Regions from separate parts of the Shouchella oshimensis genome, predicted to be linked through region 3. Evidence: predicted binding sites of a transcription regulator. Region 3 holds the regulator's gene; each other region holds the start of a gene.
What was found. Region 3 encodes LexA, which represses DNA repair genes until DNA is damaged. Its sites were predicted from a motif close to CGAACATATGTTCG; they were not measured.
Positions count from the first base shown of each region.

Region 1: a site for LexA is predicted at 4,465-4,478, ahead of NDM98_RS23240 (YhjD family protein). Genes of this name have one in related genera too.
Region 2: a site for LexA is predicted at 2,895-2,908, ahead of NDM98_RS21660 (DNA polymerase IV). Genes of this name have one in related genera too.
Region 4: a site for LexA is predicted at 2,390-2,403, ahead of NDM98_RS00335 (YhjD family protein). Genes of this name have one in related genera too.

Region 1 covers NZ_JAMQJY010000009.1:5,429-13,619, forward strand. Annotated here, with positions in the region: gene NDM98_RS23215 (heparinase II/III domain-containing protein) at 1-770, shown strand, start outside; gene NDM98_RS23220 (hypothetical protein) at 804-944, opposite strand; gene NDM98_RS23225 (LemA family protein) at 975-1,577, opposite strand; gene NDM98_RS23230 (DUF3137 domain-containing protein) at 1,594-2,748, opposite strand; gene NDM98_RS23235 (DUF3137 domain-containing protein) at 2,786-3,919, opposite strand; gene NDM98_RS23240 (YhjD family protein) at 4,103-4,432, opposite strand; gene NDM98_RS23245 (YqaE/Pmp3 family membrane protein) at 4,541-4,726, opposite strand; gene NDM98_RS23250 (hypothetical protein) at 4,875-5,414, shown strand; gene NDM98_RS23255 (hypothetical protein) at 5,431-5,703, shown strand; gene NDM98_RS23260 (hypothetical protein) at 5,778-6,188, shown strand; gene NDM98_RS23265 (HIT family protein) at 6,284-6,646, opposite strand; gene NDM98_RS23270 (DUF3986 family protein) at 6,838-7,128, opposite strand; gene NDM98_RS23275 (VOC family protein) at 7,130-7,480, opposite strand; gene NDM98_RS23280 (cytochrome c oxidase assembly protein) at 7,507-7,740, shown strand; gene NDM98_RS23285 (GNAT family N-acetyltransferase) at 7,795-8,191, opposite strand, start outside.
Region 2 covers NZ_JAMQJY010000006.1:30,242-38,432, forward strand. Annotated here, with positions in the region: gene NDM98_RS21655 (hypothetical protein) at 1-1,543, opposite strand, end outside; gene NDM98_RS21660 (DNA polymerase IV) at 1,620-2,867, opposite strand; gene NDM98_RS21665 (hypothetical protein) at 3,015-3,221, shown strand; gene NDM98_RS21670 (M20/M25/M40 family metallo-hydrolase) at 3,280-4,404, opposite strand; gene mce (methylmalonyl-CoA epimerase) at 4,437-4,883, opposite strand; gene NDM98_RS21680 (L,D-transpeptidase) at 5,048-5,620, opposite strand; partial or broken gene NDM98_RS21685 (aromatic acid exporter family protein) at 5,656-6,640, opposite strand; gene NDM98_RS21690 (hypothetical protein) at 6,790-6,942, opposite strand; gene NDM98_RS21695 (LysE family translocator) at 7,146-7,784, shown strand; gene NDM98_RS21700 (PilZ domain-containing protein) at 7,837-8,191, shown strand, end outside.
Region 3 covers NZ_JAMQJY010000001.1:616,445-624,635, forward strand. Annotated here, with positions in the region: partial or broken gene tkt (transketolase) at 1-1,270, opposite strand, end outside; gene NDM98_RS03400 (DUF896 domain-containing protein) at 1,401-1,640, opposite strand; partial or broken gene NDM98_RS03405 (YneB family resolvase-like protein) at 1,718-2,396, opposite strand; gene NDM98_RS03410 (hypothetical protein) at 2,377-2,637, opposite strand; gene lexA (transcriptional repressor LexA) at 2,789-3,418, shown strand; gene NDM98_RS03420 (carbohydrate ABC transporter permease) at 4,052-4,945, opposite strand; gene NDM98_RS03425 (carbohydrate ABC transporter permease) at 4,926-5,807, opposite strand; gene NDM98_RS03430 (ABC transporter substrate-binding protein) at 5,881-7,158, opposite strand; gene NDM98_RS03435 (alpha-glucosidase/alpha-galactosidase) at 7,189-8,191, opposite strand, start outside.
Region 4 covers NZ_JAMQJY010000001.1:44,821-53,011, forward strand. Annotated here, with positions in the region: gene NDM98_RS00305 (DUF3997 domain-containing protein) at 1-57, opposite strand, end outside; gene NDM98_RS00310 (hypothetical protein) at 137-961, shown strand; gene NDM98_RS00315 (hypothetical protein) at 1,259-1,399, shown strand; gene NDM98_RS00320 (hypothetical protein) at 1,471-1,656, shown strand; gene NDM98_RS00325 (helix-turn-helix domain-containing protein) at 1,653-1,898, shown strand; gene NDM98_RS00330 (hypothetical protein) at 1,886-2,281, opposite strand; gene NDM98_RS00335 (YhjD family protein) at 2,430-2,768, shown strand; gene NDM98_RS00340 (LexA family protein) at 2,832-3,047, shown strand; gene NDM98_RS00345 (hypothetical protein) at 3,686-3,904, shown strand; gene NDM98_RS00350 (DUF2606 family protein) at 3,951-4,292, opposite strand; gene NDM98_RS00355 (hypothetical protein) at 4,445-4,765, shown strand; gene NDM98_RS00360 (YncE family protein) at 4,927-5,694, shown strand; gene NDM98_RS00365 (YncE family protein) at 5,648-5,887, shown strand; gene NDM98_RS00370 (response regulator transcription factor) at 5,884-6,567, shown strand; gene NDM98_RS00375 (sensor histidine kinase) at 6,564-7,970, shown strand; gene NDM98_RS00380 (copper resistance CopC family protein) at 8,066-8,191, shown strand, end outside.

The sequences.
Region 1 (8,191 bases), on a different contig from region 3:
CACCAGCTATACGTGATCTTATTTGGTTTGATGTGACAAAAGAAGGAAAAGACTGGCCAGCTCATGAAAGCTTTTTTCCAGAAGCACAATTATTGCTTGCAACTGCCACTTACAAAAACAAGCTGATCGGTTTTACGGCTAAAGGTGGTCATAATGATGAACCTCATAACCATAATGATTTAGGACACTTTATGATATTTGTTGACGGTATTTCAATGCTCTCAGATCTAGGTGCTGGCCACTATTCTAAGGCCTATTTTGGTGAAACTCGTTATGAGATGCTTACCAATGGTTCCCACGGTCATTCTGTCCCAATGATTGGTGGACGTCTGCAAAAAGCAGAGCTTCATGCCTCTGCAAGTGTTCATGCCTTTAACAAACAGAGTGATGAAAAACGACTCATATTGGATCTAACAAACGCATATTCACTTGATTCATTAAAGTCATTCACCCGGGAATGGAGACTCAATCTCGAGCATGGCACAGTTAAATTGGTTGATTCTTTCTCTCTACATTCACCAGAACCGATTGTAGAACGCTTTGTCAGCCTAGCTGAGCATATTAAAATCGAGCCAGACAGACTTATACTGTCTCGAGAAGATTCGTCACTTTCCATTTTCTACTTTCAAAACACCTGGAAACTCGACGTAAAAAGAGAATCATTTTTTACCCACTCCGGTGTTACCCAAGAGGTTGTCCTTATTGATTTTATCCTTAATGAAGCTGAGGGTGACAGGGAATTTTCATTCGATTTTGTTATTGATTCGTAAGCCTAACAAAAAAGAGACGCAACCCTCTGCGTCTCAAACGTTTTCTTGCTTTTCTTTTAGCAACTTGATAATCTGCTCGTTTTGATCTTCCATTCGCTTTAAGCTTTTCTCGATATTGTTTGAACTAATATAAAAGACAATAAAAAATGCTATGACGACTATTACTACTACCATATCCTGCACCTGCTCATCATTTTTCTTATATTATAATCTATATTTTTCCAAATACGAACAAAAATTATCGATTAAACATGGCACGTAGATCAACGTCTTCACGCTTCTCTGCTGGTGCTTCGAACATTTGTCGTGGGCCAAAGCGGAAGATTCAGCAAAGATGTTACCTGGGAAGGTTGATACTTCTGCATTAAAACGTCCTACTGACTGATTATAAGAATGACGTCCTGCTTGAATATTCTCTTCAATATTAGTAATTGCGCGTTGCAGATGTTTATACGCCTCACTAAATTTAATTTCTGGGTATCTTTCCACTTGCAGCATCACACCCGGCAATTGGCGGTTCATATTGTTGTGCGCTTTTACCTTTTCATCTACATTTGTTGCATCAATAACCTGCTGTCTTAAGCCGATGACTCCTTGGAGGATTTCATTTTCATCCTCTACATGCTGTCGTGTCATATCAACTAATTTTGAGAGTTCGTCCACACGGCGCATTAAGATGGCATCCAAATTTGCAAACACATTATCAACATGTATGTTGTAACGTTGAAGTTTATTGTAATAGACAATGGCAACACTAACCATTGCAACGACTAAAATTCCGACTAAAACTAAAAGTACCGTACCCATACTCATCTCTCCTTCTCTATTCTTTATTCCAGATTCGTAGATTTAAGTTTAATTCATCAACTAATTCCATTGCTCGGTTAATATCCTCGTAGTACTCCGTGAATAACTCCTTGTCGATTGGTTGGTGCAAAGCAAATTCAAAGTGTTTTCTTCCTGTGTGAAGCATGAAGTACATTTTGCCATCAAGAAAGGAAAAGTAACTTTTGGCATGCTCTAAGGGTACAATAAACGCCTTTTCAGTGGTTATCCGACTTCGGTTACGGTTAACCAGCATGTCAACGCTATCCTTTAACGTATCCATAGTAACAGCGCCTTGATTTACCTTATTTTTTCTTTGTTTCTGCGAGAAATCTAATAGCCTTTTCATAAATGCGGGCGTTAGAATATAACGAGCCTTGATCTCGTCTGAGGACTTTACTGTAAAGGTTTCATCAAAGGTCAAATCCATCGTCTCAACTGGTCTCAGCACAGCCTCATCTTCTTTTGTAAACAACTGAGCCAAAAAGCTTTTCTCTTTTTCTTTAGGCACAACCGTTGTCAGCCCCTGAAAGTCCTTATTAAAATCAGCGACAAAAAATAATCCTTGAAACACCGAATAGGCCTTACGTGTCACGTTGCCTTCCCGATCTCTTGAGACCATTACTCTCTCTGCTGAAACCTCTGACAATTGAACCTTTGTACTCTGCTCGTCATCTCCAATTGCACCTGTCATATAGTCATCGCCTTTGTATGTAGAAAACTCATCAGCAAAAATATGAGCATCGATAAATTCCTGACGACTAACCGCATGATTTGGCATATAGGTAAATGTCGGGTGCATGAACCTAACCGTCCTTGCAAGTACCTCTTTTTTTAATCGGACAGCCAGCTCATCTCTTTTTTGATTAAACTCTTTGTAGTTTTTCTTTAATACAGGAGCAAAGATAAATAGGCCAAATAAAATTAAAAATAAATACGAAAAATCAATAATTGCGATCGCAATAGCTGCAATCAAAACTGGAATCCAATATGTTTTGACGAGCTTCTTAAATGGATCAACTAGCTTTAACCTCTCAGCCTCGAGCTCCTCAACCACCTGCTTGAGCTCATTATCATAAAAGGTATCAAACTCCTCTGGTGATTTTGAGAAACGTTCCAGCATATAGGCATCTTGGTATTCTTGAGTGCTCATGATCTCCTCCTTTTACGATTCTTCTGAACATAATGTTTCATTTATTCCAAATTCTAAGGTTCAAGTTCATGTCATCCACGAGTTGCATCGCCCGATTAATATCCTTGTAATACTCCACAAACATCTTCTTATTTACCTTTTGATGAATATGGGATTCAAAATGGGACTGGTTAGTATGAAGCATAAAATACATTTTCCCATCTAAAAAGGAAAAGTAGCTTTTGGCTCTCTTAAGTGGTTTGGTATATTTCTTTGGAACCGGATGTCTGTCCATCTGTTCCAGGCTTTGTCTAGTGGCTTCTTTTTTGCGGTACTTTGCATTGGATTTGTTTGATCGTTGATGCTTCGCAAATTCCATCAAGCGTTGTTTTAGTGCGGGTGTCAAAATGTATCTTGCTTTGATTTCATCCGTTGTTTTTACTGTAAACGTCTTATCAAATTCAATATCCATCGTTTCCATTTCTCTTAATATGCCTTCATCACGTTTCGTAAAAAAGCGCGAAATCCAGCTTTTTCTCTTTTCTTTTGGCACAATTGTGGTTAACCCTTCAAAGTCTTTATTGAAGTCTGCCATAAAAAACAACCCTTGAAAAGCGGCTTCTCGCCAACGTGTCACTCGCCTGCGATGCTCATAGGTAACAAGCTTATCTGCTGTCACCTCAGAGAAGTAAACCTTCGTTCGCTCTTCCCCTTCTCCCACATAACCTTCAACAAAATCATCACCTGAATAATAATCAAACTCGTCAGCAAAAATGTGGGCATCAACAAAATGCTTCGCCCGAATATAATGAGTAGGCTTATACGTAAAATGTTCATTCATAAAATAAATAATCTTTGTGAGCAGCTCTTCTTTTATTCGTTCCTTCAGCTCTGCTTCCGTCTCTTTGAACTGCATTTCCCGCCTATGACCAACAAACAAATAATAGGCGATCCATACTCCAGGTATCGCAAGTAGATTTTTTAGTTCAGCAAAGAAATAGATATACGCAGTAGCTGCCACAGTAAGTAACATTAAAATGAAATAAGGCCTTCGATGAGAACGGATTAGGTCTTTTCTCTCTGCCTCTAGTTCTTCTGCTAAATGATGCAGATCCTGATCATAAAAAGATTCAAACTCTTCCTCTGATTTAGAAAATCGCTCTAAATCATAAGCATCCTGATATTGCCTCACCCTTCCACTCCCTTCCATTTAAGTCTCTCTTCTTATTCTGCCTGTTCCAGGTAATCATTGCATGAGGACTGAGTATGATTTCACATAAATTTTCCAACAGGACTTATTTCCTTATCCTTTTTGAAACAAATATAAACATCTTTTTACATAGACACAGAAAAAACTTAAGCAGTTCACTTTAGTTCAGTTCTTCACCGTTTTTTTCTTTAAATCATCCAGAACCTCTTCAACCTCTCGCTGGATGATTGCTTTTAACACTTGATGTTCAGAACGCCAACCCTTGTGATAGAGCGTGTACCCATAGAAATCTGTACTCGATGACGGCACCTTTGCAAGCTTCACTTGATGCTTATGCATCTCCTTCTTTAACTCATGCAATTCCTTGCCAAGCTCATAAGACATCATTCTCAACCGCTCCGTTGGCAACTTCCTTAGATGCCTCTCAATGACATTACGTGCTGTTGAACACACAATAAACCGATTCACTAATGGATACATGTCTTCTCTGATCATCCGTTATCCCACCTTATAATAAGTAGTATAACCGAACATATGTTCTTTATTCAACTGGAAAATAATACACAAAAAAACAGCGACACTACTCTGCCGCTGCAAATTCACTTATCTATGACTTCCATATTTCTTCGCCCTCTGATCGGCTTTCTTATCCGCAACAACTAAACAAGCATGAATGGCTCCTGGGACCCAAAAGCACAAGGTTAAAATAAAGTTTAGCACTGCTTGAAATGGTTTTCCTACAAGCAAAACAGCAACTGGCGGTAAGAGAATCGCAAGTAAATATAACATGATGTATCCACCCTCTTGAGTAAATTAAACAAACGTTTACTTAAATTTCCCCGTTTCTCTTAATTTAAACGTTTTAAAAATACGTTCTCCACTATATGGAATTTTCATAGTATAATACTGCTATAATGTTTTAATTAAAGGAGCGACTATGAAAACAAGACATTTGATTATGTTTTTAATTGTATTTCTATCGGCTATTACTGTGTATGGTTACTATTCAGCCCAAACAGCCTCGGATTATGACAAAATTAATGAGACTTTCACAAACGAAATTGCCACATCACCAGATTATTGCATCTTGATGAATATACCGGCACAAGAAGGCTCACCTGCTGTCATTGCTTTTTTTGAAACAGGAGATCAAAAAGAAATAGGAATGCTCGAATATACACTGAAGGATCAATCCTTCATAACAGTTCCAAAGGAAGATGAAGATGTTTCCGCCTTTTTACTCAGAGGACAATATCAAACATTAATTGGAGCGCACATTCCCAAAACACTTGCAGAAGACATGGATATCGCGTATGTCTCCTATTACGATCAAAAAGAAGGCCAATCCTATATCAAGCCTATTGAAGATGACGACGAACCTTATTATTTCATTACCTGGGTTGATCTAGAACAAGACATTTTCGAACTAACATTTTTAGATTCTAACAAAAATGAATTATTTAAGAGAGAGCTTTGAGAAGGAGCGTCTTGCTATGTTTAAATTTTTCACCATCTTCATTCACTGCCTCTATCTATTAGCTATTACTGTCATTATGGTAGGAGCTGAATTCTCTGTAGCTGCACCTGATACAGAAAGGAATTATGGGGTTCTATACATTCTGGTCCTGCTTGTGATGCTTATTATTGCTTTTTCTTGGTGGCTAAATTTGCGGCTACGACGGGTTTGGATTTTGCTTATATCATTCGTTGCGATTCCATTTATTTTTCAATATGCGATTCATCTTTCGTTGGTGTTTGGGTATTAAAAAATCCTAAGCTGTGTCATGTGTAGTGGCAGCGGAGAATAAAAATGTAAGGGTAAAAGAGAGGCGGTAATCATTTGGATAAGAAAAAGTTAGTATTCTTTTTTTTACTGGTTATTTCTTTTATATTAGTAGGTTGTTCGATTGAAAATGATAATTCAGTTAGTCCACCAACAGTTGAAGAGATCATAACGAAAAACCCAGATGCTGATATTTTTATGTTCAGAGGCGTGATATACGAGGCTAATATTGATTGGATTGATGAATTAACTCTAATTAAAGGTGAAAAGATTGGAGAAATCACAGAACAAGCCGTTGATGATCATTATAAGTATAAGGATGGGATGGCAAATAAATTATCAGTAGGGGCAATCATTTATGAGGTAGAAGAGAGTAGTGCACGCGAAAACAACACATACGGAAACGGTGTCGTAATTGTAGATGATCATGGGGAACAAAAATATTATATGGCTAATATGGAAGGATAATTGGTCTATTTATGGAACGCTATAAGAAAATTTGTAGTCGCATCATATTTAAGTTATAGCGATTGGCCTGGTCTTTTAAAAATAATAAGATAAACTTAATAAGATTGCTTACCAGGAATCACTCCCCGAACCCCACCTCTTGGCTTTTCTACATCACCAGAGTACCGCGGAATGAGGTGGATATGACAATGGAAAATGGTTTGCCCAGCTTCCTCACCACAATTTGCTCCAATATTAAAAGCATCCGGCTTAAAGTGCTGATCTATGTATACTTTCCCTTTAATCATTAACTCGTCCATCGCCGCCTTCTCCTCTAGAGATAAACCAAAATAATCATCCACGTGTCGCCTTGGAATAATTAAAAGATGTCCCCGATTCACCGGATACGTATCAAAAAAACAAAGTGCCAAGTCGTTTTCAAGAAGTGGTTCTTTGATTGTGCAGAATGGGCAGGTCATTTATTTCCCTCCGTCTAGTATGTAGAGCTTGAGTACTTTCAGTGTTTTTGAGCATTGCAGGGGTATTTTTGAGCATTTATAAAATTTATGAGCTGCGCGTGTCTAGTTTCGCGCACTTTTCAGGATTCTCGCGCATCACGTCCCTGTTTCCGCGCACCTCTGCTCCTTTCCCGCGCATTCATTGACCCACATCAGTCTTCAATCGACGTATCTATCAATTTCTCATATTCTAGAAACCTTCTAAACAGCAAACACCCGCGCTCATACGTTAGTTCTTCATTTAATGTGGAAATCGTATCCACGAGTAGTCCAAAGGATGAGTCATATGAATAAGTACCATTAACTTTAAGCTGATAGAAATCTTGGTCAAAGAACAAACACCATTTCGGTTCCCCTAATACCTTGAAAAAAATCCCTTCAAGATCCTTACCATCTTCATAATACCCTACGTGTAAATGTAGCGAGTCGTCGAAAGTATACATGTTAGTTGTTGTACGACTCGTTTGAGAAGTCGATTAATCTTACTATATTTTTAGAGGTGTCTTGAAAAATAGTATATCTTCCAGGCGGAATATCGATTGGGGTCCGGATGAAGTCTAATTTTTCTTTATTCTGATCATAAAATTCATCCACACTCTCAACCAAAAATACTCCTCCTGCGGTTAAGCTGTCTTCGCCAACCTCCAGCATTAACTGTACTTCCGTTTCTGGCAGCTTTAATGAAACCGTATGATCCCCTTCCCTCCAAGCCTCTTCAAAACCAAGAGTATCACGGTAAAAATCCAGTGACTTCTTTAGATTCTGTACTGGGTGCGATAGAAATAGTAGCTTCATAATCATTCTCCTCAGCTGTCCTCATATTGGCACTTGCCGCTCATGGTATTTTATCAAAGTACCTCTATGCGACTCCTCCTAACGGCGTTCCGGATGAACAAGCTAGAATTGGCAGTCAGATTATGTATTATGGTGGAGACGCTGTAGATCTTGTTATAATCTTTATCCTCTGCTGGCATTGGTTCAAAGCGACCCGCCCGAAAGTGGCCTGGAACAAAGGGAAACAGCCACTATTAATTATTCATAACAAAAAGCAGTAGATATCTGTCGTCTACTGCTTTTCTGTGTTTTCAGATTGCTAGACCTTCAACTCTTTAATTCCGCACCGCCTCATAATCCTCTCGCAGCACCGACATGATAATCTCATCTGAGTACTGCCCGTTTATATAGAGTGATTGCCTAAGTCTACCTTCTTCAGTAAAACCGGCTTTTTTATAGGCGCGGTAACCTCGAAGGTTGTGAGAGTAGACTTCAAGCTGCAATCGGTTTAGCTTCAGCTCTTCAAAGGCAAACGCGACAGCTTGTTTGACGGCTTCCGTTCCGTAGCCTTTACCTGCGATATCGGTTCTATGCAAGGAGATTCTGAATACTGCTTTGTGGTTATCTTTCTCAATATCGACTATCGCTAAATCACCGATGAGTTCGTCGTTCTTAGACAGACAGATAGCAAAGTCATAACGCGTGTCGTCCTCTTCGCATGTTTCATAATGC
Region 2 (8,191 bases), on a different contig from region 3:
CATCAACTTGTTTTTGAACCTGCGTAACAATCTGAGCTGCTTTTTGGGTATGGCCTGATGCAAGTAGCTGTCGTGCATCTGCAAGTCTACTGCTCGCCATCATCAACTGTTTTTCTGTTTTCATATCAGCAAACTGCATCGCGTCACCACGCAAAATTGAATGATCTAATTTCCGTATAATTGCATCAAGTTGGCTTTTGGGTGCCTGTGTATCCATTTGCTTATTTTCAGTTAGCTCAATATTGATTTGCCGTAATGCTCTTGAGGTCTCTCGTTGAAACGCCTTAAATTCATTCGTCACATTTGCCATTTTTTCAGTAACAGTTGTGACGGCAATTTGTTTACTAGTGGATGACGTTGGTATTTGGACGGCGCCTGCTGCTTCAATTACAGTCCTAGCCGTATCTGTTTGTTGTTCGACTTCTTCAGGTTCACTATGAGTCTGAGCGACATTCGTTTGTAACTGAGCTTCCTCAGACTCAACAGCTGCAAAAAAAACTTGTCTGGCTGCTAGTTCTCTACCGTTGTTCAATCGATCAACCGCTTTATCAATTTGATTTGAAAGACGATTAGACTGGTCAGGTGCTAAATCTTTAGTTGACTGTACTATCGATTTTACGGACTCGAATGCTTCTTGTGGATTATCTTTCGTTTCAACCATATGTTTTAATTGATGAAAAATGCTCTGTTGTGTTTGGGCCGGTGTTACATTAGTAACTAGCTTCGTATTTACAGTTGGTGATGTGTTTTGAGGTACTTCTTTTGGATTAGAATTAGGTGTTATATTTGTATCTATTGTTTCTGAGACTAATGTAAGTAACTGTTGATAACTTTCTCTCGTAACCCCTTGAATAATACTTGCGCGAACACTATCTACAAAATGTTGTTGGCTCGTTGTTAGGTTTTTCCCTTCAGTGAGTTGGTTAATTAACTGAAGCATTTGTTCTTTAGAAAGTGAAGGAATGTTACGTTCTATTTTTGATGGTAACTGTTGCTCTAGCTCTTGTATGAGTTTTGTAACCGGACGACCATGTAACGCCTCATGCACAGCCTTTAGATGACGTTCATTTATTGGGAGATCCTTTGACATTAACGATCGAACGGTTTCTAGTTTTGAGGAGTCCGTTGACGTTGAGGTTTCAAGGTATCGAGACAGGGCAAGGATTGTGTCCCTTGAAACATCTTGACCATTCGCACCTGCTATTTTCATTGCTTGTATTAATAAAGGTGTTGGGCGGTCAACACCAGCTTTTACTGCTAAATCAACAAAGCGAGCCGCTGGATTAGTTTGTTGTTTTGATTCATTTGCCGTCCACTCCTGCACACGGATTCCGTTTTCCCCAGCCTCTGTTACGACAAATGACGCTGTTCCGGCCTGGGGCATCTTGCCATCTACAGTGACTGTCATTTCTTTTCCTCTATACGTAATTTTAGCTTCAGTATCTGAGATAGGCTCAAACGTTGCTTCGCGCAACAGATCTCCTTGCTTTAATTGACGATTAGGATTCACAGTATTCCCACTGAGTAGATGATTAACCTGCATGATACACACTCCCGCTTCACGATCTCTTTACTTATATATCGGCGACTTTTTTATACTATTTAACTAATTGCTTTAATTATCTATTAGGTTTTTGATCTTCAGGTTTCTCAAGACTTGTACCTCTTAATGATCGTTGTTCAATCCATTTTCTTCTGGCTTCGTATCCTTTAGCGCCTTTAACTAACGCATGCTGCCCAAAACGCTCTTGAATGGTCAACATCGTTTGATCTATATGATAATCCTTGACGTCCTTCTCTTGTGAAAACAGATTTAACTGTTTGTACGCATGACGCTTATCAACTAAGTCATACGTGCTAATCCCAAGCAGCCTAATTGGTTCTGTATTCCAAGACTTCTTAAAAAGGGTTCGAGCCCGTTGATATATATCGTTTGATGTGTGGCAAGCGTTACTCAACTTCTCACTTTTATTTGTGATCTTCCAATCATGATATTTAATCGTTAATTGAATTCCGTAAGCGACTACTTCTTTTTTATTTAAACGATAACTGACAGAATCAGCAAGCTGTTTTAATATTGTTTCGATCTTCTGTTCATTTTTTGTATCTCTAGGTAGAGTTGTTGAATTTCCGATACTTTTAAATTCATGAACGGAATCAGGATTCACCGGTCGATCATCTATTCCTTGAGCACGTTTTTGCAGCTTATGTGCAATTGAACCGAATTTCTCGGTAATAAAATGTGGATCAGCATTTGCAAGATCACCAATGGTAAGGATCTCCGCTTTTTCCCATTTACCGACTGTCTTTTTGCCAATTCCCTGCATCTCACTAATTGGCAGTGGCCAAAGTAGTTCAGGTAGCTCTCTTTTTCTAAGAATGGTTATTCCATTTGGCTTCTTCATATCACTTGCCATTTTTGCTAGAAATTTATTTGGCGCAATGCCAATGCTACAGGGCAAATTCATATCTCGAATCAATGTCTCCTGAATCTGCTGAGCTAATTTATATGGATGGATTTGTTCATGGTATTGGGTTACATCCATATACCCTTCATCGATGGAAACCGGCTCAACTAAAGAGGTGTAAGATCTAAGAATTTCAAACATATTTCTGGAGGCAGTTCGATAGCGCTCAAAATTGGATTTCAGTAAAATGAGTTCAGGGCAGGCTTTTTTGGCTTGCCAAACTGGCATCGCTGTTTTTACTCCACGAGCTCTTGCTTCATATGTACTTGTTACAATAATGCCTCGTCGATCCTCAACACTGCCAGCTACCGCAACTGGTTTTCCTTTTAGCTCCGGTCTGAAGGAAAGCTCAACGGAAGCAAAAAAGCTATTCATATCAACATGAAATAATATACGCATATTACCACCTCCCTAAATCCCATTATACGAAAGAATGTTCGTTTTTTAAAGATAGATGTCTTGCAACTTGATACCTGATGAGATAAAGTGGTATTATACAAAGTTAGCTTTAAAACTACGCCCTATTTATATTGGAGGTGCTGCGAAATGACTTATATCATTCAACAAACGAATACACAGTATGAGGTAACTCTTCAAAAAGTGTTCAACTATCTCAGCCAGCACGAACAGATCAAAGGGTATTCACCATCAATCACCGAGATTTCTAAACACATTGGAGACACTGAAGAAATGATTTTAGAAAGTCTAGAATTTGGTCAAAATGATCCATTACCTTTAAAATTACTACATTAATAGCACATGAAAAAAGGACTAGCCCTTCATGGGACATGTCCTTTTTTAGTATGTAATGTTATACTTGCTTTGTAATAGCAATAATCGCCTCTGCTGTTTTGTTTAATTCACTTAGAGGCATACGTTCTTCTTTTGTGTGAATTTTTTCATAACCTACCGCTAAATTGACAGTGGGTATTCCAAAACTAGAGATAATATTTGCATCACTACCTCCACCGCTTTCTAATAACTTTGGTACTCTTCCAATTGCTTTCATCGCGGCTTGTGCAATTTGCACAACTTGGTCTGTTTCGGACTTTTTGTAACCAGGATATGTGATTTCAATATTCACTTCGGCTGAAGTTCCCATCATCTCAGCAGCTTCTTCAAATCCACGCTTCATTTTCTCTACTTGTTTCTGTAACTTTGATTCTTCAAGCGAACGTGCCTCAGCCAAAACTTCTACATAGTCACACACGATATTTGTTTTACTTCCACCCTCAAATCGTCCAATATTAGCAGTTGTTTCTTTATCAATTCTACCTAGAGGCATTCGAGAAACAGCCTTTGCAGCTACTGTTATGGCCGAGATACCTTTTTCTGGTTCTACACCAGCGTGCGCAGTTCTGCCATAAATTTTCGCATGGATTTTGGCTTGAGATGGAGCGGCGACAATAATATCTCCTACAGGACCATCACTATCAAGTGCGTACCCGTATTTAGCAAGAATTCGTTCTTTCTCTAGCACTCGAGCTCCAACTAAACCAGACTCTTCTCCGACAGTTATAATAAATTGAATCATGCCGTGTGAGATATTTTGTTCGTTTAAGATTCTAATCGCTTCTAACATCGCTGAAATACCAGCTTTGTCATCTGCTCCTAAGATCGTTGTGCCATCCGTTACAACGTATCCATCCTTCACTTCTGGCTTGATGTTATTTCCTGGGACAACCGTATCCATATGGGATGTAAAATAAATAGGTGTTTTATCTTTATCTGTAGCCTCGTCTGTTGCCTGCAAGGTTGCTATTAGGTTACCAGCACCATGCCCCGTCTGCTTGGCTGCATCATCCTCATATACATCTAACCCTAATGCTTCAAATTTCTTTTTTAATACATTGGCTATTTCTCTTTCTGATCCAGTTTCCGAATCAATTTTTACCAATTCAATAAATTCATCTTGCAGTCGTGTTTCATTAATCATAAGTAATTGACTCCTCCATTTCCTTTCTTATCCTACAGTAAATTCTCTTCGGTTTCACGCTTAAACGTCTGTTTTTCACAAACTTCTAGCAAGACACCATGCGATTCTGTTGGTGGAATAAAAGCAATCTTTGTATCATCCGCTCCATTTGACACAACGTTTGAAACAAATGAAACCCCTTTATCCGTCATGTTTAGGATCACCTTCTGAATATCTGGAGTTCCTAATGCTAAATGATGAATACCCTCCCCATGTTTATGCAAAAATTTGGCAACAGTCGTGTTCTGATTAAGCGGTTCAAGTAGCTCGACTTGAATCCCACCTGCTTTAAAAAAAGCAACCTTTACACCTTGCTCTTGTACAATCTCTTCTTTTACCCATGTTAATCCAAGATTTTCTTGATAGAATATCTTTGCAGCTTGTATGGAATGAACAGCAATTGCAATGTGGGTGCCAGTATCCTGCCATTGGTTTGACATAACTTGCTCCTTTTTCGTTAGTTGCCCTTGTCCGAATTAGCAAAGGCAAGTAAAATAGTAAATAGATAAATTGTTATAAGGGGAGTTGATTGAAGTGCAAAGAAAAGGCGTACAAAAAGTGATCATTTATGTAATGCTTGTTGCGATCATACTAAGTGGAGTATTCATGGGCGTAGCAGGTCTCGGAGCATTCTAAACAAGTTTGAGAAAAGAAACGCCTTATAGGGTTTCTTTTTTTGATCAGATAAGGCGCCATATTCAATTCCTAATGCTTCAAAAGAAGTGTTTTGCTCAGTTATAAGGATCTTTGTGCCAATTGGAATCTGATTATAAAGTCGTTCAATGTTTTGGTTTGTTAAACGAATACAACCAGATGTGACGGCATAGCCAACTGAGTTTGGCCGATTTGTTCCATGTACCCCGTACGTTCTTCCTTCTGTATCAAGTGCATCAAAACCAATCCACCTGCTTCCTAGTGGATTGTCCGAGTGTCCACCTGGTATGTTCTTTTTCCGATAATATGGCTGCTCGGCCTTTACTGTGATGGTGAACATACCGAGTGGTGTTTGAGTATGTTGCTTTCCCGTTGCCGCAGGGAGCACTTCTTGAATCAAACCGTCATGAATAAAAGCTAGCTGATTCGTATGAACATTAACAATGACAAAAGGATCCCCATTTGTCGGGTTCTCACCAATTGGCCAAATGGGTGAAGCTACTAGAATAAGAATAGCAAGCATCGTTTTTAACAAGAGCACTCCCCCTTTTATAAAGGTTAGAATGCTCTTTTTTTAATGGTTTTATCCTTTTTTTCATTCCATAAGCTATCTTTTATTAGCAAATATTGTTGTAATTCGTGCATCATATATGAAAGAGCAGATCGAACTTCAAATTCTTCTCTTGTTGTTGGCAAGTCCATTTGTTTAAAGTTTTCGCGCATTTCATCCAAGCCGTCCTAGAAAATAAGGTACATGATTGGTTGGACTAACCGCTTTGCTTAGATCTTCAAGAAAATCTGCAAGATCGTTACTCTGCGAAACGGATCCATGAATCGTTGTGATGAATGGCATTAATCGTTCAAGAATTTCAAATTGCTTTTCTCTCATCTGAAAGTAATGATAGTACTGACCTTCTTCTCGTAGGATTTGGTTATTCATATCTCGGATAGCTAAATTTTTTCCTTGCTCTAATAAGCGAACAGTGTCTGAAATTTCTGCTCCAGTCCATTCGCTATCCCCTTTTCTAATATACTTTGAGAATTCATAGAGGATTAAGCTAAAGTTCTGTTCAATATGTTTCTTAAATACTCGGAGCTGTCGTTCACTACTTGGCATATATAAGTTCATTAATAAGGCCGTTCCAATTCCAACAACAACTAATAACAATTCATTAATAAATAGATCAACTGTTGCATTGGCGTGTGTGTAGATATGAAGAACGATTACCGAGCTTGTCACAACTCCTAGACTTAATTTAAGAGCAACAATAATTGGAATAAATAAGAGCAAAAACAACCCAAGTATCAGCGGATGATATCCTAATAACTCAAACATTGCCATACTTAATCCCATACCTAGTAAACAAGCTGCAAACCGGTGCCATGAGACTCGTAATGAATTTTTTCTTGTAACTGAAATACATAAAATCGTAATAACGGCTGCCGATCCAAATGAATCTAACTGCATCGCTTGGGCGATGGCCGTTGCCACTAAAACACCAATTGCAGTTTTAATTGTTCGATAGCCAATTTTAAATCTCATTCGTTCGTTCAACTCCTTGTCATAAATCTTATTTTACCATGACATAGAAGAAAAAAAACGCTAGAATGATCGCACAAAAATAATCGGCTAACAAGGTGTGGCTTGTCAGCCGACTCGCGTACCCAATAGTATAAGTGAGTCTTACTGAATTACATATCAGAGTTATCTTCTCCCATTTCGTCACCACCTGGATCGACTGGGTCACCTGGGTCCATCTCGTCCGTTCCTCCATCACCACAAGCCGCCAACATTCCGACTGAAAAGATACCTGCCATCATACTGTACAATAATTTCTTACTCATTATGAATTCCTCCTTCAGTTTAGTTAGGATATCGTGCTTATTATTCTCTACCCCACACCTTTTATCTGTAATCGCTTTCACATCGATTTTATAGATCTCTTTACATTTCTACATATTCCGCAAAAAATAACACGTCTATTTATCAGGACAAGTACATCTATTAGTAAAAGACCGTATTGTTGGACGAGAAAGGATGAAGCGACGTGATCACTGCAATCTCAGCTATTATATTAGGCATTTCTCTAGCAGCTCCCGTTGGACCAATCTGTTTAGAAATCATCAATCGGACCTTAAGAAATGGTTTTTTAGGAGGAATCGCTGTAGGTATTGGAGGAATGACTGCTGACGCCTTATTTATGACGACCATCTATTTTGGATTAGGCTCTCTGCTAACTCACGAGATCACTCAGCTTTGTTTATATTTGTGTGGTTGCCTATTTTTAGCCTATTTAAGTATTCGTACGTTTCAAAAAGCACCGCAGTCATTATGGAAGGATCGCCATTTAAACCGACCGAAAAAAACAATTTTTTGGAACTGTTTTTATACAGGACTTATGATTGCTTTAATTAATCCCATTAATATAATGTTTTGGTTTGGCATTTATGGATCTGTATTAAGTGAATTAATTCAACAATCAAGTGATTCTGTTATCCTTTGGCACAGTCTTTTAATTTTCACAGGCATCTTGCTTTGGAATATGAACTTATCATTCTTAACACATTTCTCCTCATTTTTAATGAAACCTAAAGTACTCAAATGGCTTAATTTCACTGCAGCTAGTATGCTTGCATACTTCTCGATTCATTTTGGCATTCAATTTTATCACTTGATTTCCGTATAGATTCTGCCGATAATGGGTTTATATGGTCCAATGAAGGAGGATTAGTCTAATAATGCGTTACAAACGTGATGAGAGCTTCCGATATGATTTTAAACCTAGTCTTGAGGGAACGTTTGAAATTGTTCAGATGAACGAAAAAGCAGTACAAGTTTCGGCTGGCACCCTTTTTATCGTAAACCTTAGTCCAAGCGGTGTTGGCATTAAAACTCATTATAACTTACCAGATCCAGAATTATATACGGTAACACTTCAATTAACCTGTACACTTGAAGATAGTCCATTAGTATTTAAAGGTAATGTTCAATGGAAACGCCAATCTTCTGTTGATTATAGCTATGGATTAGAGCTCTCTTCATCAGAAGAAACCAAAAAGGAAATCGTCTCCTTATTAAAACGTCACGCGCTAA
Region 3 (8,191 bases):
CATGTAACGCCATTCCATTAAGTGCTGCTCCCATTGCAAACTCACGTACACCAAACCAAATGTTACGACCATCGTACTGGTCACGACTGAAGTTATCTTGGCCTTTTAACGTTGTGTTGTTAGAACAGCTAAGTCAGCAGAACCACCAAATAATTGTGGTACGTTTTTAGCAAATGCATTTAATGCTTGTCCCGCAGATGCACGACTTGCCACACTTGTACCCACTTCATGAACGGGTGCATCTTTGTCCCAAGCCTTCAGGTAGTTTTCCAGCGATCGCTAGTTCATACTCTTTAGCAAGCTCTGGGAACTCAGCCTTGTAGCTTTCAAATAATTGATTCCATTCTTTTTCTTTATCAGCGCCTTCTTCAACCACACGAGCAAACAATTCAGCCGCTTCGCTAGGAATATAAAAATCGCCTTCGTAGTCCCATTTATATGCTTCTTTTGTTAATTTCACTTCATCGGCACCCAGTGGTGAACCATGAGAAGCAGATTTTCCTGATTTATTTGGTGAACCAAAACCAATTGTCGTTTTCACTTCAATTAAAGTTGGACGATCATCAGCCTTAGCCGATTCAATGGCTTCAGAAATCTCTGTCACATCATTTCCATCTTCCACACGAATCACTTGCAAGCCGTATGCTTTGTAACGATCTTCTACACTCTCTGAGAAAGAATGATGTAGATCTCCATCTAATGAAATATCATTAGAATCATACAGCACAATTAAACGGCCTAACTTCAGATGACCTGCAAGTGAAGCAGCTTCAGCCGAAATCCCTTCCATTAAGTCACCATCACCACAAATACTATAAGTGAAATGGTCGACAACTGGGAAATTTGATTTGTTATAAGTAGCTGCAAGATGTCTTTCAGCCATTGCCATACCAACTGCCATTGCAACACCTTGTCCAAGTGGGCCAGTTGTTGCTTCTACGCCTGGTGTATGACCATACTCAGGATGTCCAGGTGTGCGACTTCCTAGCTGTCTGAACTGTTGAAGATCCTTTAAGCCTAAATCATAACCTGTAAGGTGCAAGAGGCTATATAAAAGCATCGAGCCGTGGCCAGCAGACAAGACAAAACGGTCTCTGTTACTCCACTCTGGATTACCAGGATTATGATTCATAAATTTTGTCCATAAAGCAAAAGCCATTGGTGCAGCTCCCATCGGCATTCCTGGGTGACCCGAATTGGCTTTCTCAACACTATCAATAGACAATGTGCGAATCGTATTTATTGCAATATTTTCAGCATTTGTAGACATATGTATGTTCATCCTCCCGTAGATCATTATTTTCTTTTTTCTCCCTCATCATATACAATCTACATCAATTTCACAAGGTCAGACAACTATCAATAATAACAAAAAAAAGAACTAGTCTAAAAGCTAGTCCTTAATGAGTATTCCCGTTATTACGTTTTTTACTTTCCTTAAGTGCCTCAGGGGTCACATCCGTGCCTTCTTCATCAACAACCGTGACAGAATGTAACTGGTTTTTAAATGAATTTCTAAACCCTTTTAGATATTCCGCACGTAATTCTTTTTGTTCTTTTGCTTCTGAAAGTGTTAAGCCACTCTCCTTCGCCTTTTTAGCTAGTTGATTAATCCTGTTTAATTTATCTTGATGAAGCATCATAAACACTCACTTTCCTGAACATATCTTATGAGTGGTATGTTACCATGACTAATCGCAACCGGCAAATTCAATGCCTAATTCTTCTCATCTAGTTCGCGCTTTTGATTCTTCATATATTCCTGATATCTTCTATGAACGGTCGCTTTTGATAAGTTATACCCAAGCCCTTTTAATGTTGCAGAAATATCATAAAAAGCTAAGCCACGTTCCCGCAGACGGATAATCTCCTGAAGTGGGACATCTAGACGGTCTCTTCCTCCACCACCTAAACTGGAGAAATTTTGCTCAGGATGATAGCCTTCAGCCATCGCACGTCTCATTCCTCTTCTTATTTTAAGATTATGAAGCTTCCTTTGATATTCCTCAACAATTGAGACGATACTTAAAACCATTTCATCAGCTTCAGATAGTTGCATGCGGTCCTTATCTTGCAATGTATAAACCTGTATACCATATTTCTTTAGCTGATAAAGAAGAGCCATTCTGGCATGTCCTCTTGCTAGTCGTGTTTCATCTTGAATCACAAGGCAATCAAACGCCTTCTCTTTTGCTAAATCGAGAATCGTTAATAGTTCTTCTCGATCTATTTCATACCCACTTGCTTTTTCCTTTATTGACTTAACGAGAGTCCAAGCCCTTTTCTTCAACCATTAATGATAACTCTTGATGCTGTCTTTCAAGCGATGTTTGTTGTTCTTCTTTCTCCGTGCTTACCCTGCTGTAAATGATTACTCTATTCGTTGTCTGCACCATTAGTTCGTTCTCCACTGTTAAATTTATACGCATAATCTTGATTGCTTGTTCCATTGATTTGACCATTATCATATTCAGAATCTACAAACTGTTCTTGCTCTTGTTTCTGATCTTCTATGCCATCCACAAACTGATCATCACCAAATGAACCTGGAAGTAAAATTGTCAAATACATAAGACATAACGTACATACGGCTGCTCCAAGTAAAAAGAATTCCTGTCCTGTCCATTTCTTACTCATAACGCTCACCTCTTATAGAATGTTTGTTCGCCTTTTATATTAAAGGGAACATCCGTTTGTGTCAACATTTAATTTAGAACTTATGTTTGCGTTACATATGTTCGTATGGTACGATTTATCTATAAAGGAAACGTAAGAGGAGTGTACTGGTATGACAAAGCTTTCAAGACGTCAGGAAGAGATTCTTGGTTTTATAAAAGTAGAAGTCCGAAAAAAAGGCTATCCGCCATCCGTTCGTGAAATTGGAGAAGCTGTTGGGTTAGCATCTAGCTCTACGGTACATGGGCATTTATCAAGACTTGAAAAAAAGGGCTACATTCGTCGAGATCCCACTAAACCTAGAGCAATTGAAGTATTAGACCTTGAAGATATGCTAGCAGAAAACGAATCCCCAAAACGACAAGCAAGCTATGCACCAATTATCGGTAAAGTAACAGCCGGTCTTCCTATTACAGCAGTCGAGAATATAGAAGACTACTTACCTCTTCCTGAACATATGTCGGCTGATGAGAATACATATGTGTTAGTAATTGAAGGGGAAAGTATGATTGAGGCTGGCATCTACGACGGTGATATGGTCATTGTTCGTCAACAACAAACAGCAAACAACGGTGACATCATTGTTGCGATGACCGAGGACAACGAAGCAACAGTAAAACGCTTTTTTAAAGAAAAAGATCGTATTAGGCTCCAACCAGAGAATGCTTCAATGGATCCAATTATCTTATCTTCTGTGACGATCCTTGGAAAAGTCATTGGTGTATTCCGTACCATTCATTAAAAGTTGACAGTGAGACACCTCAAACATTAGATGTTTGAGGTGTTTTTATGTTTACTCATTTCTAGAGACTAATTCATGTATCTGCTCAATTTACGGTACGTGAAATTTAATGAATGAGAGTAATGTTATTCGGTTGGCGTTCCATATATACAACAAGTGTTTTCTATAGTACCTTGACTACCTGGGGCAAATCCACCTGCAGTTGCTAAGTCCTTGGAATTGAAAAGGATTCTAATAGGATACAAAGGGATGCAGACTGTAACAGGAATGTGTAAAGAATTTTTCATTTTTCATAGAAACGCGGAGAAATGGTTGAGAGTTGAGATAAAACATATATATCGACTTTTTATCTGTCTTTAGTGCTACTCTATTGATTTGCTCGGGGGCATCTTTTCATATGGTGCTCTATCGTTTCACTTTTGCCTTCTATCGTTTCAATCGGTGCTCCATCGTTTCAATTTGGTCTTCTATCGTTTCAATTGGTGCTCCATCGTTTCAATTTAGTCTTCTATCGTTTCAATCGGTACTCCATCGTTTCACTTTGGTCTTCTATCGTTTCAATCGGTACTCCATCGCTCCACTTTCCCCGAAACCACAGTCAAATCCCCAGCGTATATACACTGGGGGTAGCTTCTATCCTTTTACTCCGGTTAAGGCGATTCCTTCAATGATTTGGCGTTGGGCAAAAATGTAGATGACTAGAACAGGAATGACGGAGATTGTTGCTCCAGCCATCATTAATGGCCAGTCGGTTACGTATAAGCCTTTAAATGTTGCGAGTAATAGTGGCACCGTATAAAGGTTTTGATCACTCAAAAAGACGAGTGGTTGGATAAAGTTATTCCAAATTCCGATAAATGAAAAGATACCGAACGCAGCTAGTGCCGGGCGAACTAATGGCAAAATGATTTTCCAATAAATATATAGTGGGTTTGCTCCATCCATTACCGCTGCTTCTTCCATTTCTTTTGGGATACCCATGATAAATTGTCTTAGAAGAAAAACACCAAATGCATTAAACAGTGCGTTTGGTACAAGGATCGATAAATGACTGTTTACCCAGTTAATACTGTCCATAATAATATACAAAGGAATTAACGTCACTTGCATCGGCACCATCATTGTTGCCAAAAAGGCGATAAAGAGAAATCGTGAGCCTGGGAACTTAATTTTTGCAAAGGCATAGGCTGCCATCGAGCAAGTGAGTAATTGACTAAATACAACAACAAATGAGATATAGAAGCTATTAAAATATGCGCGACCAAATGGCATCGCATTTAGTGAATCCGTAATATTACTCCACATAAATGGATCTGGAATCCACACTGGAGGTACGGCAAATATCTGTTCAAATGATTTTAAGCTGCTTAATGCCATCCAAATAAAAGGGCCAGCCATGATAAGTGAACCCAATATGAGCGCAAAGTGTAGGGCAATTTTTGATGGTCTTAACTGAGATCCAGTCGCTGGTTTTAGCTTTCCTGGCTGTTTTTGACGTAGTGGTGTCCTACTTTCCTCCATCTTCATAATGCACCCACCTTCTTGAAACTGAGAATTGGATTAGCGTAAAAATTAAGATGATCACAAACAGGACCATAGCGGAAGCTGTACTTGGTCCAAAGGCAGAACGACCAAATGCAGTTTCATAAATGTGATACACAAGGGTATAACTTGCTTTACCTGGCCCACCTTGTGTCATGACGTATGCCTGATCAAATACTTGAAACGAACCAATAACGGACATAATGGCGACAAAAAAAGTTGTTGGTGATAGTAGTGGAAAAGTAATATGCAGAAATTTTTGGATGGATGTTGCTCCATCGATGTCTGCCGCTTCATAATAACTTCTAGAGATGCCTTGAAGCCCGGCCAAAAATATAACCATATTGGTCCCAAGACCCCACCAAATACTTAATCCTGCGATCGAGGGAAGGACTAGACTACGGTTTGTTAACCAGTTTGGTCCATCAATACCTATCATCGCTAAAAGCTGATTAATAAGTCCAATGTCACCATTTAATAACCACATCCAGATTACCCCAATGGAGACGGAGCTCGTAACAACAGGCATAAAGAAAAAGACTCGATAGACGGTTTTTCCTTTGACTTTGTTTAAGGCTAATGCAACTAACAGAGCTAGAGCAATACCAAGTGGGATCACTAATACAGAATAGTAAGCAGTGTTTACAAGAGCGGTGATAAAATTATCATCTCGGAACTGACCAATGTAGTTAGCTAAACCGACAAATTCACGCTCACCAAAGCCGTCCCACTTCATAAAACTTAGTCCAAAAGCAAATCCCAAAGGAAGAATCGAAAAGGCCAGCATGCCTATTAGTTGTGGGGCAATAAAAAAATACCCCCACCATTTTCGCTTAGAATCATTCATCAGTGGTTCCTCCTATTAACATGATCATTTGTAAAAGGAGCCAGAGCAATCACGCTGACTCCTCCGTGCTTTTTTATGATTCTTCAAGCATTTCTCTAGCAACATCAGCAGCCTTATCAATTGCTTCTTCTGGAGTTAGATCCCCAAGTAACATCACTTCATAAATGTCTTCAAGTTCTTTGTTTAATCCAGGCGCGGTAAATTCATAGCCAACTACTCGCCCGGTCTGTCGTGCGTCTAACAAGTATGAACCATGCTCTGGTTTATCTTGATTCACAACAACTTCATCAATGCCTTCAACGGATGGGACGGCATTCCCTTCACCATCTAATCTCGTTTCCTGTCCTAATTGAGAGGTGTAGAATGAGACAAATTCTTTGGCTTCTTCTACATGATCCCCTTTGGCATTCGCGCTCATGTAAGCGGTTGCAATATTAACGCTAGGTATTTCTTCATCTGTGTTTGTTGGCCATGGAATATAATCAAAATCAATGCTTGTTTCTAAAAACATAGGAGTTAACCATCGTCCAGCTGCTACCATTCCTACTTGGTTGGACATAAACATCGCGTCCATTCCTTGACCTTCAGGTAGTGTGCCGGCGAAGATAAAGTTTTTCTCACTAACCATTCGCTCTACAAATTCAAACGCTTCAAGTGTCAAATCGTTCTCATCAGCAACGATCTGGTTATCCTCTTCAAATAATCCACCGTTTGCCCATACCCAATTAATGATATTTCCGTGCCCGCCCTCTTGTACAAAGCCATATTTTCCGGCATCACGTAGTTCGGAAGTTACCTCTTCCATCGCTTCCCAATTCCAGTTACCTTCATCAAAATACTCTTGAGGCGACTTGATCCCCGCTTCTTCAAACATACCTTTGTTGTAATACATCAAAAATGGATTACAATCAACAGGCAGTCCATAGATTTGATCATCTTTTTGTGACGCCCCCCATAACCCGTCGGCAAACTCATCTGCTTTTACATGAGACGCGTCAGAGTTTAAAAAGTCATTTAACGGCTCGATCGTTCCATTTGAAATCAAAGTAGAAATATCCTCTGCCCCTACATAAAATAAATCTGGCGCCTGCCCACCTTGAAGCCTCGTGGTTAGCGTTTGAAAATAATTGTCATTCGGGATTCCTGTCAGGTCCACCTCGACGGTATCACTTTGTTCATTAAATGCATCTACAGCACGTTGATAAACCTTTAACTCTGCAGGGTTGCCCCATGCAGAGAAGGTTAATTCTACCTTGCCATCACCCGATGACCCTGAGCTTGAGCATGCACTCAGGGCGATTAAACCAACTGCCATTCCTCCTAGCACTAACACACCAGACCTTTTTTTCATGATGTACTCCCCCAAAATTTATTTTGTCCATCATTGGTACTTTGGTAAGTAGTCCCCATGAGCCTCTATTAGTTCATCACACATCGAAACAATATCATCAATAGATAACTCCGCTTTTGTATGTGGATCAAGTAAGGCGGCTTGGTAAATGTAATCTCGTTTTTTTGTGACTGCAGCTTCAATGGTTAGGAGCTGCGAGTGAATATTTGTATGGTTTAAACCAGCAAGTTGAAGTGGCAACTCGCCAACAAAGGTCGGAGTGATACCACTACGATCTGCAATACAAGGAACTTCTACCGTTGCTTTTGTTGGTAGATTAGTGATTAGGTTTCCAGTATTAAGTACGTTCCCACCGAATTTAAATACTTGATTAGTTTCAATCGCTTCGATAATCTGTGAACCATATTCCTTTGAACGTGTATGTGTAACACCTTCTGATGTGAGTGTTTTTTGAACCTTTTCCCAATTTGCGATTTGTTCTTCACAACGTCGCGGATATTCATCAAGTGGGATATTTAATTGCTCAATCAACTCAGGATAGTTTGACTTGATAAAGTATGGATGATACTCTGCGTTGTGTTCAGATGATTCGGTTACATAATAACCAAAGTGCTCCATTAATTTAAAACGAACCATATCGTGATGGCGCTCCTGTTGCTTTTCTAATGCTTTTCTTTTGATTTCAGGATAGAGATCTACTCCATCTTGTTTGACCTCGAGCAACCATGCCATATGGTTAATGCCTGCTATTTTTTCCTCGATCCGAGAATGGTCCATTCCTAGATTTTTAAATAGCTCTTTTGTGCACGCTTGAACACTGTGACATAGTCCTACAGACTTTACGCCGGAATGCTGTTGCAAGGCTCCCATAAGAGTGGCCATTGGATTGGTATAATTCATAAACAACGCATCAGGTGCAACATCCTCAATATCTCTCGCAAAATCTAACATGACTGGTATCGTTCTCAACGAGCGAAAAATTCCACCTATTCCAACGGTGTCTGCAATAGTCTGACGTAATCCATATTTCTTT
Region 4 (8,191 bases), 570 kb from region 3:
ACACCCTGAAATTATCATTAAAAATAAAATAATTATAAAGAATCTAATTTTATCCAAATAAATCTACCTTTCTATGTAATTATATGTTATATTTTTTCTGTTATTAACAACATTATATCACTAGAGGAGAGAATTTATGAAAAGAATTTATCTTGCTTTACTTGCTGTTAGTGTAGCTTTACCATTAAGTATTGCACCAAAGGGCTTTGCAGTAGCTTCTGAGGAAGTAACTGATATCGAAGGCTCTTATGAGATTTTTACAGAATACAGTTTAAGTGAGGAAGATATTGAAAACCTTACTGAAGAAGAATTGCTAGATTATACAGAAGAACAAGAGGATAACTTTTGGTCTGATGTTGATGTTAATACTGAGGATGAATGGATTGAACTAACTGAAGAATTGGAGCAAGATCTCTTAGCTGAACTCGATCAAGAAGAAGATGAAGATGTTATTAGACCATTTGTTTTAATTTCTAAACCAAAAGATATTTGGGAAGCTGCAGCTATAACTGTTGTAAAGAATAAATATAATCATCCAACTACGGCTAGTTTTATCATTAATAGTGTCAATAAAGCTAATAATCTAACTTTAGGTTCGGATTCACCTTTATCTAAAAAGGTAGTAGCAAGTACCGCTTGGAAAAATATGATTAAAAAAGAAATTGATAAAAAGAAAAATAGTGGAGGATTTGGAGTCGGTGGCTCAGTAACTTTACCTAGTGGAGAAACTCATACCGCTCTAAATAAAGTTGATTATTTCATTAATGCTACAAAAGGTAAAAATGGAAAATGGACGTATTCCGCAACGATTAATGATACTTGGGATTTCACTTACAATAGATACAAAAATAATTATAAGAGTTTCCCTGTTACACTTGCTAATAATGCCGCTTATGCTTCACAAATGACTGGTGTAATGAAACCATTTAAAATTAAAATGTCTCTTAAAGGGACAAACTAATTAATATAATAAATTGAAGAAAGCCCTCCGTTACATGTAGGGCTTTTTATAATTTCACTGTGACGTTCTTTTGTTAACTCCTCTAACTCCACAAGATCCTCAAAAGTCATTTGATTTGTTACAAATCCCCTTGTTACTGAGCGGTTGCGCAAATACCTAGTTCACTTAAGTTTCTTCTCTTGCCAACGTTTATTATTTCATAAGAAAAAGCCTATTATAGAAGGCTTTGTTTACGTTTTAACTATTTACTTATGTAAACAGTTATGGTATAATAAAGATAGAAAGGGAGGTGATAAAGTGGAACTTAAAGAATGGGCGATCATCCTAGGCTCGATAGCCGGAACTACAAAGATCGTATACGACATAGCGGAAAATGAGAGAAAGAAAAGAGAGGAGAAGAAAAGAAAAAATAAAAAGCGCCCCAGGAAGAGACGCTAAAAACTCGGAGGTAGGAATTAACGGTTCCTGCCTCTCCCTATAGTTTACCACAATCTAAGGAGGTTAATCATATGACACGCTTTTTCAAATCTTTTAATACAGTTGATTATCTGTTCATGTTCATATACATTGCGTATCTTAGCTTGGCTAATTGGTATGATGGCAGCTTATTAACATCTGTTGCAGCTATAGCATGTACAATTGGATTAGTAGGACTGGTGTTTAAAGGAATCTACTTTTCAGGTGAAAAGAAATGAAGCGAACTTTTAGTAATAGAAGTGAATTAGAATTGTTCATACAAAATGAGCTATTAACGACAAATGAAGCCATGCAGATACTTGGAGTCTCACGAGCACGAATGAACAGTATGCAAAAAGAAGGGAAGCTAACTCCTGTTAAGAATGTGGGCAAAACTGTTTTATATTTGTTATCAGATATTGAAGAGAGAAAAAAAGAACAAGACATACTGCGAAAAAAATACCGCCCTTACGATGAGTAATCGTTGGGCGGTATTTTTATTTCATCTTCATATGTTCTTAATTGCTGTAATTGTGTTAAATATGTATAGTTGAAAAAACTAATTAAACCTATAATTGCACCAAATAATAGTCCAAATAAAATACCGCTAATTCCTCCTATTATCCCTATAAAAGGAAGAGGAACTGAGAATATAAAGTACATTATTTTCCGAGCCTTATGTGGAATACATAAAATTAACATAATTATAGTTACTACTGTTCCAATTATTGGACCCAAACCACCGAAAGAAGCTAGTGATATTGATAAGGGTATCATCCAAAAGAAACTTGCTAAAAATCTTAACCCTTTAAAATCTTCTACATCCTTAATTTCTTTTACCGTTTTTATTGCATCTCTATCCAAAGATAAACCTCCTTAAGAAGTATAGGAATAGTATATCTAACACTGGTCTTAAGTGCCAGTAATTTCTTATTATAAAATATCAATTTGTTAATATTTTCTTGTTGTATAAGAACGTTAGTTCGCATAAAATGTATTTGAGGTGAAGATCGTGGCTCTTAATGATGATGATCTTGTAATTAAATATATAAAGTATGCAACAGCCAGAAATATTCTAAGCAGAAAACTGAAAAAGTCAGGTACAGAGCGTTTAATTAAAATGTCTAATATGATTGGTTCAGATATTCACGATTTAAAAAAGGAGTTACATTATAAGAATATAACTGTAACAAGATCAGAATCAAAAACAGCATTATTCTATGGTTATACAGTTTATAAAAATGGATGGAGATCAGAGCATCAAATGTTAAAATCAATCATTCAAACAGATGTAGATATTCTTTTAAAAGAAACGGCACAAATTGTAGATAAAAATATAACAAAAAAATAGTTTATTTTTTTGTTTGGAATAAGAACAAACGTTTGCTGAAATAAAAGGAAAAGGGTGTTTTTAATGGGTTTAACAAATAAACAAGAGAGAGTTTTTGGGGCAATTAAATCTTTTATTGAAGAAAATGAGTTACCTCCGACAAGCAGAGAATTATGTGTTATTTTAGGAATCAAATCAAGCTCAACTATACATGGTCATTTCGTTAAACTTAAGGATAAAGGATACATTGACTGGGAAGAAGCAAAGCCAAGAACTTTGAAAGTTTTAAAAGGTGCATGATATGGAAGGCATCTTAAGGCGTGCAGCTGAGACCAAACAAAAAATACAAATCATCTACATGGACAAGAATCAAAAGATAACTCAAAGATTTGTTACAATCCGATCCATGGATGAATTTAATATTGATTGTTATTGCCATCTAAAGAAGCAAAGGAGGATCTTTAAACGAGAGAATATTTTATCCGCCTTTGAGAAATTTAAAAAACAAGCATAAGAGCCTTTGAGGGCTCTTTTTATATTAGTTGAAAAACTGACCTCTAACATAGGTTTGATGTATAATGATGCTATACATAGCTTGTACAATTTAACGTGTGTGTTTATAGGAACATTAGGCAACTCATGGCCGGACCCCAACTCCTCGCACACTTTGTGCAAATGGATTATTGGCTGAAAGAATACAATGTGAAAATTGAAGATAAATAAGTAGGAGACCTTTCTGGTGAGTGTGCTGGGAAGGTTTTTTTGGGGGTGGGTTTGAATGCAATAAATTAATATGATACATAATGGTAATATTGTTTTAGTTGCGACTGAGGACGTGAGGTAGTGTACTATATTCTAGTTTCTTTTTGACTCACTCCTCACCAAAACGTTATGCTGTCTATAATGGAAGAAAAGATATGATTGGAAGGTGTGATTATTTGAAATTAAATAAGCATGCAATCGTAATGTTGATTTCATTATTTTTAGCTATTAATGTGGTTCTAGGAGCAATAGATTATTTTTCTGGTGACAGAGAAAAAATTACATGGTTACAAAATGCACTCTTTGCACTGTTTTTTACTGGTTTTTATAGTTTGAGATACTTAGTTATAAAGAAAAGCAACCCGTGGCACAAAGACTATAAAAAGAAAAATTGATTTTGTCTCCACTAAAGCCCAATGACAGCTTGTAAGGACATCTATGTTATTCAGGGATTTTACTAGTGTCGATTTGAATTGTTTTTACAGTGTCTCGATCTTCTTCAGTAACATCAAATGTTATATCTAATCCAATCACTTCGTAAGTTCTCGCTTCAACAGTTCGATTTGATATCAATCCTTGATGGTCTGTAGTTCCAAGTGTGTTACCTATATCTTGAGTACCCTGTCTTATATTATTATCAATATAAACATTAAAATTAGGAACAGGCATATGATCTTGATCTATAAATAAAAAACTGACATCTTCTATTAAAGTAACTTCATCTTCTGAACGACAACCAGTTATCATTAGTAATATACTGATAATCAACAAGATTTTCTTCATATTCATCTCCATGTATTTGTCGTGTGAAATTAGAAATTGTTCAATTTTAAAGATTTTCTATAATATACTATATAATGTAAGATAACTAATGAGATTTACAAAAAGCTAACATTCATAAAATAAACGCATAATGAAAGGCTGTGATATCACGAATGTATAGACTTTTAATTTGCCTACTATCAGTACTAATCCTCTCAGCTTGCAATAATCATCCCACTACAAAAAATACAACTGAAAACATTGAACAAACGCAAAATGAAATTATACAAACGAACATCCCTGATTTTTCAAACACTCACACCCAGATACTTGAGCCCTTAGATGATTTTAACTTTGATTATTCATTAATTGACGAACAGCCTCATGCTGAAATTCTGTTGAGTTGTGATGATGATACCATCAATCCCGAAGATCTTGTTTATGACAAAGACGGTGAATGTATCGATGCTGTGATGATTCTTGAAGAAGGCTGATGAACATTCGCAGATCTATTATTATAAGATGAATGCCTTGTTGGCTTTAGCTGAGAAGGTTTTTTGCTTGTTCACGTCGATTTCACAAATAGATGGTATAAGGGTTTGGTATACTACTTGTACAAAAAAATAAGAGGGGGTGCATGATGAGGCGTGCTTGGATGCTGAGTTCAATTGTTTGTTTTGTTTTTTTAACTGGATGTAATGAGCAGAGTATTGAAGTGCCTGAGTCTGGTGAACCGATGCTTCTTATAACGCATGTAAAGGAACCAACTTTATCGTTTTTTGATACAAATTCAGATGAGGATGTAGGTTCTACAACGCTGCCATATACAATGACGGATATGACATATATATCTGATCAAACCATGGTTGGGCTTAATTCAAATGAGCAGAGCATTCTTGAAATTGATCTAGAACAAGAAGTGGCTCGCCCCTTTATGGAGCTGGAATCTGGGATGACAAACCTTACATATGATACAAATTCGGATCAATTATTTTTATCAAGTAATTCAAGTCATGAGGTTCATGTGGTTGACGTAAGTTCAAAAGAAGAACTGACCCCGATTACGGTTGATTCTATTCCAAATGAACTCAGCTTAAATGATCAAGGCCTTCTTTTTGTTTTAATGACTGATACAAATGAGGTAAGTATGATTGATATACAAAGAGGGGAAGTTGTTCGTACATTTCCGGTTAATGATACTCCGGTTGGTATGCACTTTGATGGGCAATGGTTGTGGGTTGGTGGGCACGGATCAAATACCGAGCTTAATCGATCGGTCTATGCCTACGATCCACAAACAGGTGAGAACGTCATGACTGTTGATGTTGGACTTATGCCCATTGCGATGGTTGGTAGTGAGAATTCAGAGGAGCTCTTTGTGCTTTGCCATGGTGATCATTCCTTATATAAAAGTAAATACTGAAACAGAAGAAGTTGTAGGAAAAGTAGAAGTAGGTCAAAATCCAAACGATGTTAAACTCTCAGGAGACAAGCTGTTTGTTGCAAATTTGGATAGTGATAGCATTTCTGTTGTACAGCAGTCAGACCTTCGTTTGATTAAAACGGTACCAGTTGCAACAGGTCCGTATCTTTTGCTTCAGGAGGTGGGATCATGAAGCAGACACCAATTATTTTAGTCGTAGATGATGAAAAGGAATTGCTGCAACTAGTTGTGAGCTATTTAGAAAATGAGAAGTACGTTGTCTATACCGCAACAGACGGATATGAGGCATTACAAACACTTGAAACGGAATCGATTGATTTGGTGATCCTCGATATTATGATGGAAGGTATTGATGGGTTTGAGTTATGTAAACGAATAAGAGAAAGCTCCTCAATTCCTGTTGTCATGCTGACAGCCAAAAGTAGTGAGGATGATCGCATTCGTGGACTTAAGCTAGGTGCAGATGACTATGTGATTAAACCATTTAGCCCAAGAGAATTGATGGCAAGAGTGGAAGCGGTTTTAAGACGAATGCATGTTGGTCAGACAAACCTACACACAATTGAGATTGCGGAATTGTTGATTGATAAAAATGGGCGGAAGGTATTTGTTGATGATCAAGTAGTCAACCTCACTCGAAAAGAGTATGACCTTCTTGTTTTTCTGTATGAATCGTCTGGGAAAGTATTCACGCGGGATCATCTTTTAGTTCGTCTTTGGGACGTTGACCATAATAAAACGGCTCGAACAGTTGATACTCATATTAAAACACTGAGATTAAAGCTACAATCAGCCGGACGTTTTATCCAAACCGTATGGGGAGTTGGCTATAAATTTGAGGACCCATCATGAAGCATTGGTCGATTAAACATAAGGTGTGGGTCACAATATTTGGTGTCATCCTCACAATTGTTACAGCTGCTGTGGTCCTGATCTTTTTTCTATATGACCGATTATATGTGGAAAAACAAGTTGAGACATTGACATTGCAAGGAGAACAACTTACGGAAGTCTTTAATGATCAAGGTAGTAATGAGTACTTTCTAGATCGAGTCAACTGGGCAAATGAGAGTACAGATGCTGATATTTTATTTACGGATAACCCAATGTTGCTCGCTAGTGGAGATCCACTTGATCCAAACTCTCAATATAACTTGATTACATTTGAGGAACGGCAGCAGTTACTTGCGGGTCAAACTGTCGTGATGCAGCGGCCACACCCAAGGTTTGATCAGGATATTTTGGGGGTAGCCATTCCATTGTTTGATGGTGGTAATTTAACTGGAGCCATCTTTTTATCACAGCCCCTATCAGATATGTATGAGCCGTTTGCGGAGATCCAATGGCTTTTAATTGCGATCCTTATTGTTCTGGTTCTTTTTGTCTTGTTTATGGGAAGCAAAATGGTACGTGATGTGGTCAATCCATTGATTACGATGAAAAATGTAGCTCAAAACATTGAGCAAGGGGATTACAGCCAACAACTGACTCTTTCTCATAACAAGGATGAATTAGGCCAGCTTGCTCGTTCCTTTAACAGTTTGTCAACGTCACTCGATGAAGTTGAGCAAAATCGTAAAGAATTTCTTGCTAATGTCGCACACGAGCTTCGCACCCCTTTAAGCTATATGAAAGGTTATGCAGAAGGGGTAGAAGAGGGCATTATTTCAAAGGAAAAAGGTCTAGGCATTATTCAAAAAGAAGCAAATCGTTTAGATCGGCTTGTGCATGATTTGCTAGATTTGGCTCAACTTGAAGGCGATTCATATCAAATGGTGAATGAACCAATTGCTTTTGCGGAGTTAATTGATGATGTTGTGGACCAGTTCAGCCTGGCAGCAGATAAAAAGCAAGTATCGTTTGAGCGTCATTTGGATGATGACTGTATTGTCATAGGGGATTCAGATCGTCTTGAGCAGGTGGTAAGGAATCTGCTAGACAATGCACTTTCCTACACAGCATCCGGTAAGCGGATATTCGTTTCACTTTTCGGTGATGAAGAAGAAGTTACACTTGAAATAAGAGATGAGGGTATTGGAATTCCAGAGGAAGATCTTGTGGCTGTGAAGCAACGATTTTATCGTGTGAAAAAGGCGAGGGAACGTAAAGATGGTGGAACTGGTCTCGGACTGTCGATTGTCTTGCAAATCATCCAAAAACACGAGGGCACATTTTTACTTGAATCAACTGAAAATAAAGGAACAACCGCAACAATTAGGTTAAAAAGCTTTAGAGAAAATGTGTTTAATTCTTGAACTTTAGCAGATCTCGTTTGATTTCACCGTAATTTCACTTTTATTCGATAGAGTAATGGTGAAAGTCATTATAGAGATTATGTGGGAGTGTTACGATGAAAGCAAAAGTAGCTAGTTTATTTTTAGTGGTTGGACTTATTATTGGGGGAGCACCTGCAGTGACTTATGCTCACTCACATCTTGAATCAACGGTTCCTGAAGATGGACAAACGGTTGATGAA